2 regions of the Paraliobacillus sp. JSM ZJ581 genome follow, and region 1 is predicted to be linked to the other one. Evidence: predicted binding sites of a transcription regulator. Region 1 holds the regulator's gene; the other holds the start of a gene.

Evidence for each region. The regulator LexA, encoded in region 1, represses DNA repair genes until DNA is damaged. The targets are predictions, from matches to a motif close to CGAACATATGTTCG.
Region 2: uvrB (excinuclease ABC subunit UvrB) is a predicted target of LexA. The motif match lies at 1,279-1,292, and genes of this name have one in related genera.

The regions. Positions count from the first base shown of each region.
Region 1 is NZ_JBISEP010000001.1:147,315-150,757, reverse strand. Features, by position in the region: gene ACH6CY_RS00850 (peptidoglycan-binding domain-containing protein) at 121-267, shown strand; gene ACH6CY_RS00845 (hypothetical protein) at 350-850, opposite strand; gene lexA (transcriptional repressor LexA) at 1,184-1,819, opposite strand; gene ACH6CY_RS00835 (YneB family resolvase-like protein) at 2,107-2,772, shown strand; gene ACH6CY_RS00830 (DUF896 domain-containing protein) at 2,846-3,076, shown strand; gene tkt (transketolase) at 3,167-3,443, shown strand, end outside.
Region 2 is NZ_JBISEP010000017.1:40,481-43,923, forward strand. Features, by position in the region: gene uvrB (excinuclease ABC subunit UvrB) at 1-1,211, opposite strand, end outside; gene ACH6CY_RS10355 (peptide chain release factor 3) at 1,504-3,090, opposite strand; gene ACH6CY_RS10360 (SNF2 helicase associated domain-containing protein) at 3,379-3,443, shown strand, end outside.

The DNA.
Region 1 (3,443 bases):
TTATCAAACAGAATTAAACAAACAATTTAATGCGGGTCTAAAAGTTGATGGTTATTGGGGTTCTAAAACAAAAGCAGCTAGTGTAGTAGTAAAGGTAATCTCACTTGGATTTTACAAGCGTTGTTGCGTTGTGAAGGTTATTGCCTTGCAATAGATGGTATTTTGGGTAACGATACAGAATGGAATGTAAAATACTTCCGGAATGATGTTGGCATTGGCGTAGATGGTAAAGCAGGACCGGTTACATTTGGAGAATTATTTGGATGATATAAAAAGGAGCACTTAGTTGTGCTCCCAGTTAGCTTTAAGGTTATTAAATAATTAATGCAAGTAACAACTTAAGAGAGTCTTATTTATTAACCTTTGATACTTCAATACCAATAACTTTTGAGTCTTCAAATGCAAATTCGATATTTATCCCTTTATCTTTATCAAAATAACCTAAAACTTTATCACTTGAATCATCCCGTATATAATAATTTTCACCATATTCAGTAATTATAGTTTGTTTAGAGCTGCCGATTCCTACTTTCTTATTTTTATTATATTGTTTATCAGAGAAAAAATAGCGTTTAACAATACCGTTTACAATCTGAAATTGCGCATATTTGTATTCTTGAGATCCATATTTCAAATACATACTATTCTTTGTTTCCTCAGTAGAATTTGGTTCTCCAAAAGCTTCTTTTACTTCCAATTCAGTTGATCCGATTTTAATAGCATTTAATTCCTCTTTTAATTCTGTATCACTTGTTTGTTCATAAAAATTCATCTTGTCTTCACTTCCACAACTTGCTAATAATATCAGACTAAACAATCCAATTATTATCTTGTAGGTTTTAGCTTTCATTTTTTCACCTCAATCTAAAAGTTTTGTTATTTTTTCTATGAATTCTCAAAAAAGAAATAACCACAATTTTAAGGGAGTGGTTATATTAAATAAAGGAGGGGTGCTAATGTGGTCTGGTATCATAGAAAAAAGCATGTATCTCTTAAGTAAAATATAATTACGATAGTCTCGATATATATAACAAATAACAAAATCAACCATATATAGTAATAGGCTCATTTTAATCTAAAGAAAATATAAATGCTAGAGTGAAACAATTACAAAAGAAAGGTTTTAACTTTTTCATTGATGCTTTAAAAACAAGCGCTTTACTCAAAGGAGTAAAGCGCTTGTTTAATGGATGTCACGATATAGACCAATAACTTTACCTAATATAGATACATTTTGATAAATTAAAGGTTCCATTGTCGCATTTTCAGGTTGTAGACGAATATAATTATTTTCTTTAAAGAATCGTTTTACTGTTGCTTCTTCCTCATCTGTCATTGCAACAACAATTTCGCCATTTTGAGCTGTTTGTTGCTGTTTTACAATTACCATGTCACCATCTAGTATGCCTGCTTCGATCATACTTTCTCCCTCAATAACTAAGACAAAAATAGATTGATCCGTAGCATCGCCATGAGTCAGTGATAGAGGTAGTGGTACATATTCCTCGATATTTTCAATCGCTGTAATAGGTAAACCAGCTGTAACCTTTCCAATGACTGGTGCAAAAGTCGCTTCTTTTTTTAAGATACCTAATTGATCATCTTCTAAGTTAAGCACTTCGATGGCTCTAGGTTTGGTTGGATCTCTTCTTATGTAGCCTTTTTTTTCTAATCGAGATAGGTGCCCATGTACGGTTGAACTAGAAGCTAAGCCAACTGCTTCACCAATTTCTCTAACAGAAGGTGGGTAACCTTTATCTAAAACTTCTTTTTTGATGAAATCAAGAATTGCTTGTTGCCGTTTTGATATTTTTATCATAAACGATCACCTCCGTACATATTTTTTACTAGTAATAGTATAGCATGCAAGGATAAAAAAGACAAACGTAAGTTCGAGTAAAATGGTTGACAAGAACTTTTGTTCGTATATAATGATATGTAGATGCGAACAAAGGTTCTTAAATTATAAAAACAGGAGGCATTTAATATGTTTACTAAAATATCAAAAGCAGATGCATTCTATTTCATTTTATTTATTTTTACGTTAGTATTTATGTATGTAGGATTAGTAACAAGTTAATAGTTTAATAGATTGTAGGTATGAGTATGCGAGCAATAATTTATTGTAGAGTAAGTACAGAAAAGGAAGAACAAGCGTCTTCATTATCTAGACAAAAACAGGAATTAATACGACTTGCGCAAGATAAAAATATAGATGTTATTGATATAATTGAAGAAAAACAAAGTGGATATGAGATTGAACGTCAAGGAATATTAACCTTACTAGAAAGGTGTGGATCTGGCGAAATTGACTGTATACTAATTCAGGATGAAACAAGGCTTGGTAGAGGAAATACTAAAATAGCATTGTTTCATCAGTTTTCTAAATTAGGTATTAAAATTTATGCCTTGTCTAATCAAGGAGAATTACAATTATCTGAAGCAGATAGCATGGTCTTACAAATTGTAGGGATCGTAGAAGAATATCAAAGGAAGATTCACAATATAAAGATTAAACGTGGTATAAAGCGAGCTATGGAGAACGGGTACCAACCTGAAAAAAATCTCGCCCATAAACATCAAGCGCCAGGACGTGAACGAATAGAGTTCCCAATAGAAGAAGTTATAAAGCTAAAGGAAAATAAATTAACATTTGCTGAAATCGCATCGACTCTTCGAGGGCTAGGGTATAATGTTTCTAAAGCTACTGTACATCGCAGATATCAAGAATATGTAACACTTGAAAAAGAAGGTACATTTCATATAGAATAAAAAGACAAGGTTCAAGTATGATTACCTTGTCTTTTTTAATTTTTGAATTTTCTAATAAAGAAGGTGAACCAACGTGTTATCTAAAGAAAAAATCAATCGAATAAATGAATTAGCAAACAAATCAAAGAAATATGGTCTAACTGATAAAGAAAAACAAGAGCAGCAAGAATTAAGGAAAGACTATTTAAAAAACGTAAGAAAATCCTTTAAAAATCAATTTAAAGGAATGAAAATTGTTGATCCTAATGGAGAAGATGTCACACCAAAAAAAGTTAAAGATCTACAAAAAGAGGATGAATTATAATTTGGTGTCTCGAAAGCTTGTGAAATATCTTTTTTCATTATAGGATAAATATATGTACATAATTTTTAAATATTGAAAGGAGTAACAAAGATGGCGAAACAAATCGAACAGCTTTCAATTAACACAGTAAGAACCCTTGCAATAGATGCAATTGAGCACGCAAATTCCGGACATCCGGGACTTCCAATGGGGGCTGCCCCAATGGCATATACATTGTGGACTGACTTCATGGATCATAATCCTAAAAACTCAAGCTGGTTCAACCGTGATCGCTTTGTTTTATCAGCAGGACACGGTTCAATGTTATTATATTCTTTACTTCACTTATCAGGATATAAAGTTACCATTGATGATTTAAAAAATTTCA
Region 2 (3,443 bases), on a different contig from region 1:
GTATGCTCTAATTCATAAGGTCCTGGTGTCGCTGATACAAAAACAAATTGATTCGCTTTTTGTTCAAACTCTTCAAATGTAAGTGGACGGTTATCAAGTGCAGAAGGTAAACGAAAACCGTGATCTACTAATACTTGCTTACGGGCTTTATCTCCATTAAACATCCCACGTACTTGCGGGAGTGTTACGTGTGATTCATCTATAACGATCATGAAGTCATCAGGAAAATAATCGATAAGCGTATAAGGTGTTGATCCAGGCTCTCTTAATGTCAAATGTCTAGAATAGTTCTCAATTCCTGAACAAAAACCCATTTCTCCCATCATTTCTAGATCATAACGTGTTCGTTGTTCAATTCGTTGTGCTTCTAATAATTTATTATTTTCACGAAAATAGTTCAGCTGTTCTTCTAATTCTTTTTCAATATTTTTCATGGCGATCTTTAATTTTTCTTCTCCAGTAACAAAGTGTGAAGCAGGGAAAATAGCAATATGCTCACGCTCACCTATAATTTCACCTGTTAAAGCGTCTACTTCACGAATCCGATCAATTTCATCTCCAAAGAATTCCACTCGTACACAATGTTCCTCTCTTGATGCTGGGATAATTTCTACAGAATCGCCTCGAACACGGAATGTACCGCGTTGAAAATCGATGTCATTTCGAGCATATTGAATGCTCACTAACTCACGCAATAATGCATCTCGATCTTTTTCCATTCCGACACGAACAGATAATACTTGATTCCGATATTCTTCTGGTGATCCTAAACCGTATATACATGACACACTAGCAACAATAAGCACATCATTTCTTTCAAACAAAGATGAGGTTGCTGAGTGTCGTAATTTATCTATTTCATCATTTATACTTGCATCCTTTTCAATAAATGTATCTGTAGAGGGAACATAAGCTTCTGGTTGATAATAGTCATAATAACTAACAAAATACTCTACAGCATTATTTGGGAAAAACTCTTTAAATTCACTATATAATTGCCCTGCTAAGGTTTTGTTATGGGCAATTACTAATGTTGGCTTATTCACTTCTTTAATTACATTGGACATGGTGAATGTCTTACCTGTACCAGTAGCCCCTAGCAATGTCTGTGCGCGTCTGCCTGATGTAATTCCGTTCACTAACTCTTTGATTGCTTGTGGTTGGTCCCCTTGAGGACTATATTTAGAAACTAAGTCAAAGGTTTCAGCCATGATCGATCCTCCGTTCTTCTTTCACCTAATCTAGTTTACCACATTATACTACAAATCAAACAAAAAGCGAACAAATATTCGTTGTTTGTGTTTTTTTATTCACATACACTTTAAATACAAACCAATAGAACAAACAACAAGTAAACGAATAAAAAACAAAACACGTCCTAAAGCAGCTTGACTGCTTTAGGACGTGAACGAATAATAATTCAGTTGACTATTCTGACTCACCAACGTCGTTTAACGTAGAACCTGAATTATCATTCCCAAACCTTATAAATTACTTCATTATTTAATATGTTTGATCGTATTTGTTTACTTCTAATAAATCTATCAATTTAATCTCTTTATGCTTATCTTGGAACCAGCGAAGCGCAAAATCATTTTTAAATAACACTAAGGATGACCCTTCTCGATCCTTCACAAGTAAATTTCGCTCATCAAACAAAGTCGTATCAACCTTTTCTTCTTCTAACCATCTAGGGATTCGTTCACCCATAGATTCAAGAACAACATCAACATTGTACTCATTTTTCATGCGATGTTCAAATACTTGATACTGTAATTCTCCGACTGCCCCGATGATATAGCTTTCCATCGGATAAGTTGTAAACAGTTGAATTGCACCTTCTTGTACTAACTGTTCTAACCCTTTTTTGAACTGTTTTGATTTCATCACATTCTTCGCAGTCACTCTTTTAAATAACTCAGGTGGAAACTGCGGAAGTTCTTCATAAGCAAACATATCTTTTCCTTGAATTAACGTATCACCAATACGGTATACATTCGGATCATAAATACCGACGATATCACCAGGGTAGGCTTCCTCAATCGTATCTCTTGATGATGCAACAAATTGCTGGGTTTGTGAAAGCTTAATTGTTTTCCCTGTCCGCTCCAAAGTAACACTCATTCCACGTTCGAATTTTCCGGAACAGACACGCAAGAACGCTACACGATCACGATGTGCTGGGTTCATGTTGGCTTGTATTTTAAAAATAAAACCTGAAAATGTTTCTTTGTCTGGTTGAACTAAACCTTCCGTGGACTTTCTCGGATTTGGACTCGGTGCCATTTCAATAAACGTGTCAAAAAACGTCTGCACACCGAATGGAGCCAATGCACTTCCAAAGAACACTGGTGTTTGATCTCCTTGCAATACTGTCTCTAAAGAAAAGGCATCTCCTGCTTCATCTAATAATTCGAGTTCTTCTTCTGTTTCTTGAAAAGTTGGATTTTGCACAAGCGATGCATGTGCTTCATCTTCTAATTGATCGTAAGGGATATATGTTTCCTCTTCATTACCGTTAAACCTAACGAATTGTTTATGGAATCGATCAAAAATACCTAAGAAACGTTTTCCCATACCTACTGGCCAATTCATTGGATATGTCTCGATATCCAATACTTCTTCAATTTGCTCCAATAAGGCTAATGGTTCACGTCCTTCACGATCCATTTTATTAATGAAAGTGAAAATAGGAATCCCTCGCATTTTACATACTTTAAACAGTTTAATTGTCTGAGCTTCAATACCTTTAGTAGCATCGATAATCATGACAACACTATCTACAGCGGTTAACGTACGATACGTATCTTCACTAAAATCTTCGTGACCCGGTGTATCTAAAATATTAACTTTATAATCTTTATACGGAAAGTTCATTACACTAGATGTAACAGATATACCCCGTTGTTTCTCAATTTCCATCCAATCTGATGTAGCGAATTTCCCTGATTTCTTTCCTTTAACCGTTCCTGCTGATCGAATAAGATTTCCAGACAACAAAAGTTTTTCTGTTAATGTCGTCTTACCAGCATCCGGGTGCGAAATAATTGCAAACGTTTTTCTTTTATTTACTTCTTCTAAAATAGTCATTAGATAAATCCCTTTCTTTGTAAAAGTTTCATTTCATTCAATTGTTATAAGGGATCTTTTACATCGGCATGAAGCTCCTTTAATAGATTAGCATCAAATTTTCTATAGTTACGATAGTAAAAATAGCATGATTATTCACAGGAAGTCAACTACTATTCGCATAATCTTTGGGCTATTTACCTACAAGCATGATGATAAAAACAATAAAATGTAATGTTTTTTATATACATTTTTTTGGTATAATGGAAAGATATCATTATTTTATTAGCAAAATGCGAGGTATCCCATATGCAAACCTTTTTTTTAGACAAGCAAGATATTATCAAGATTACTGGCCAACGATTTTATAAAAG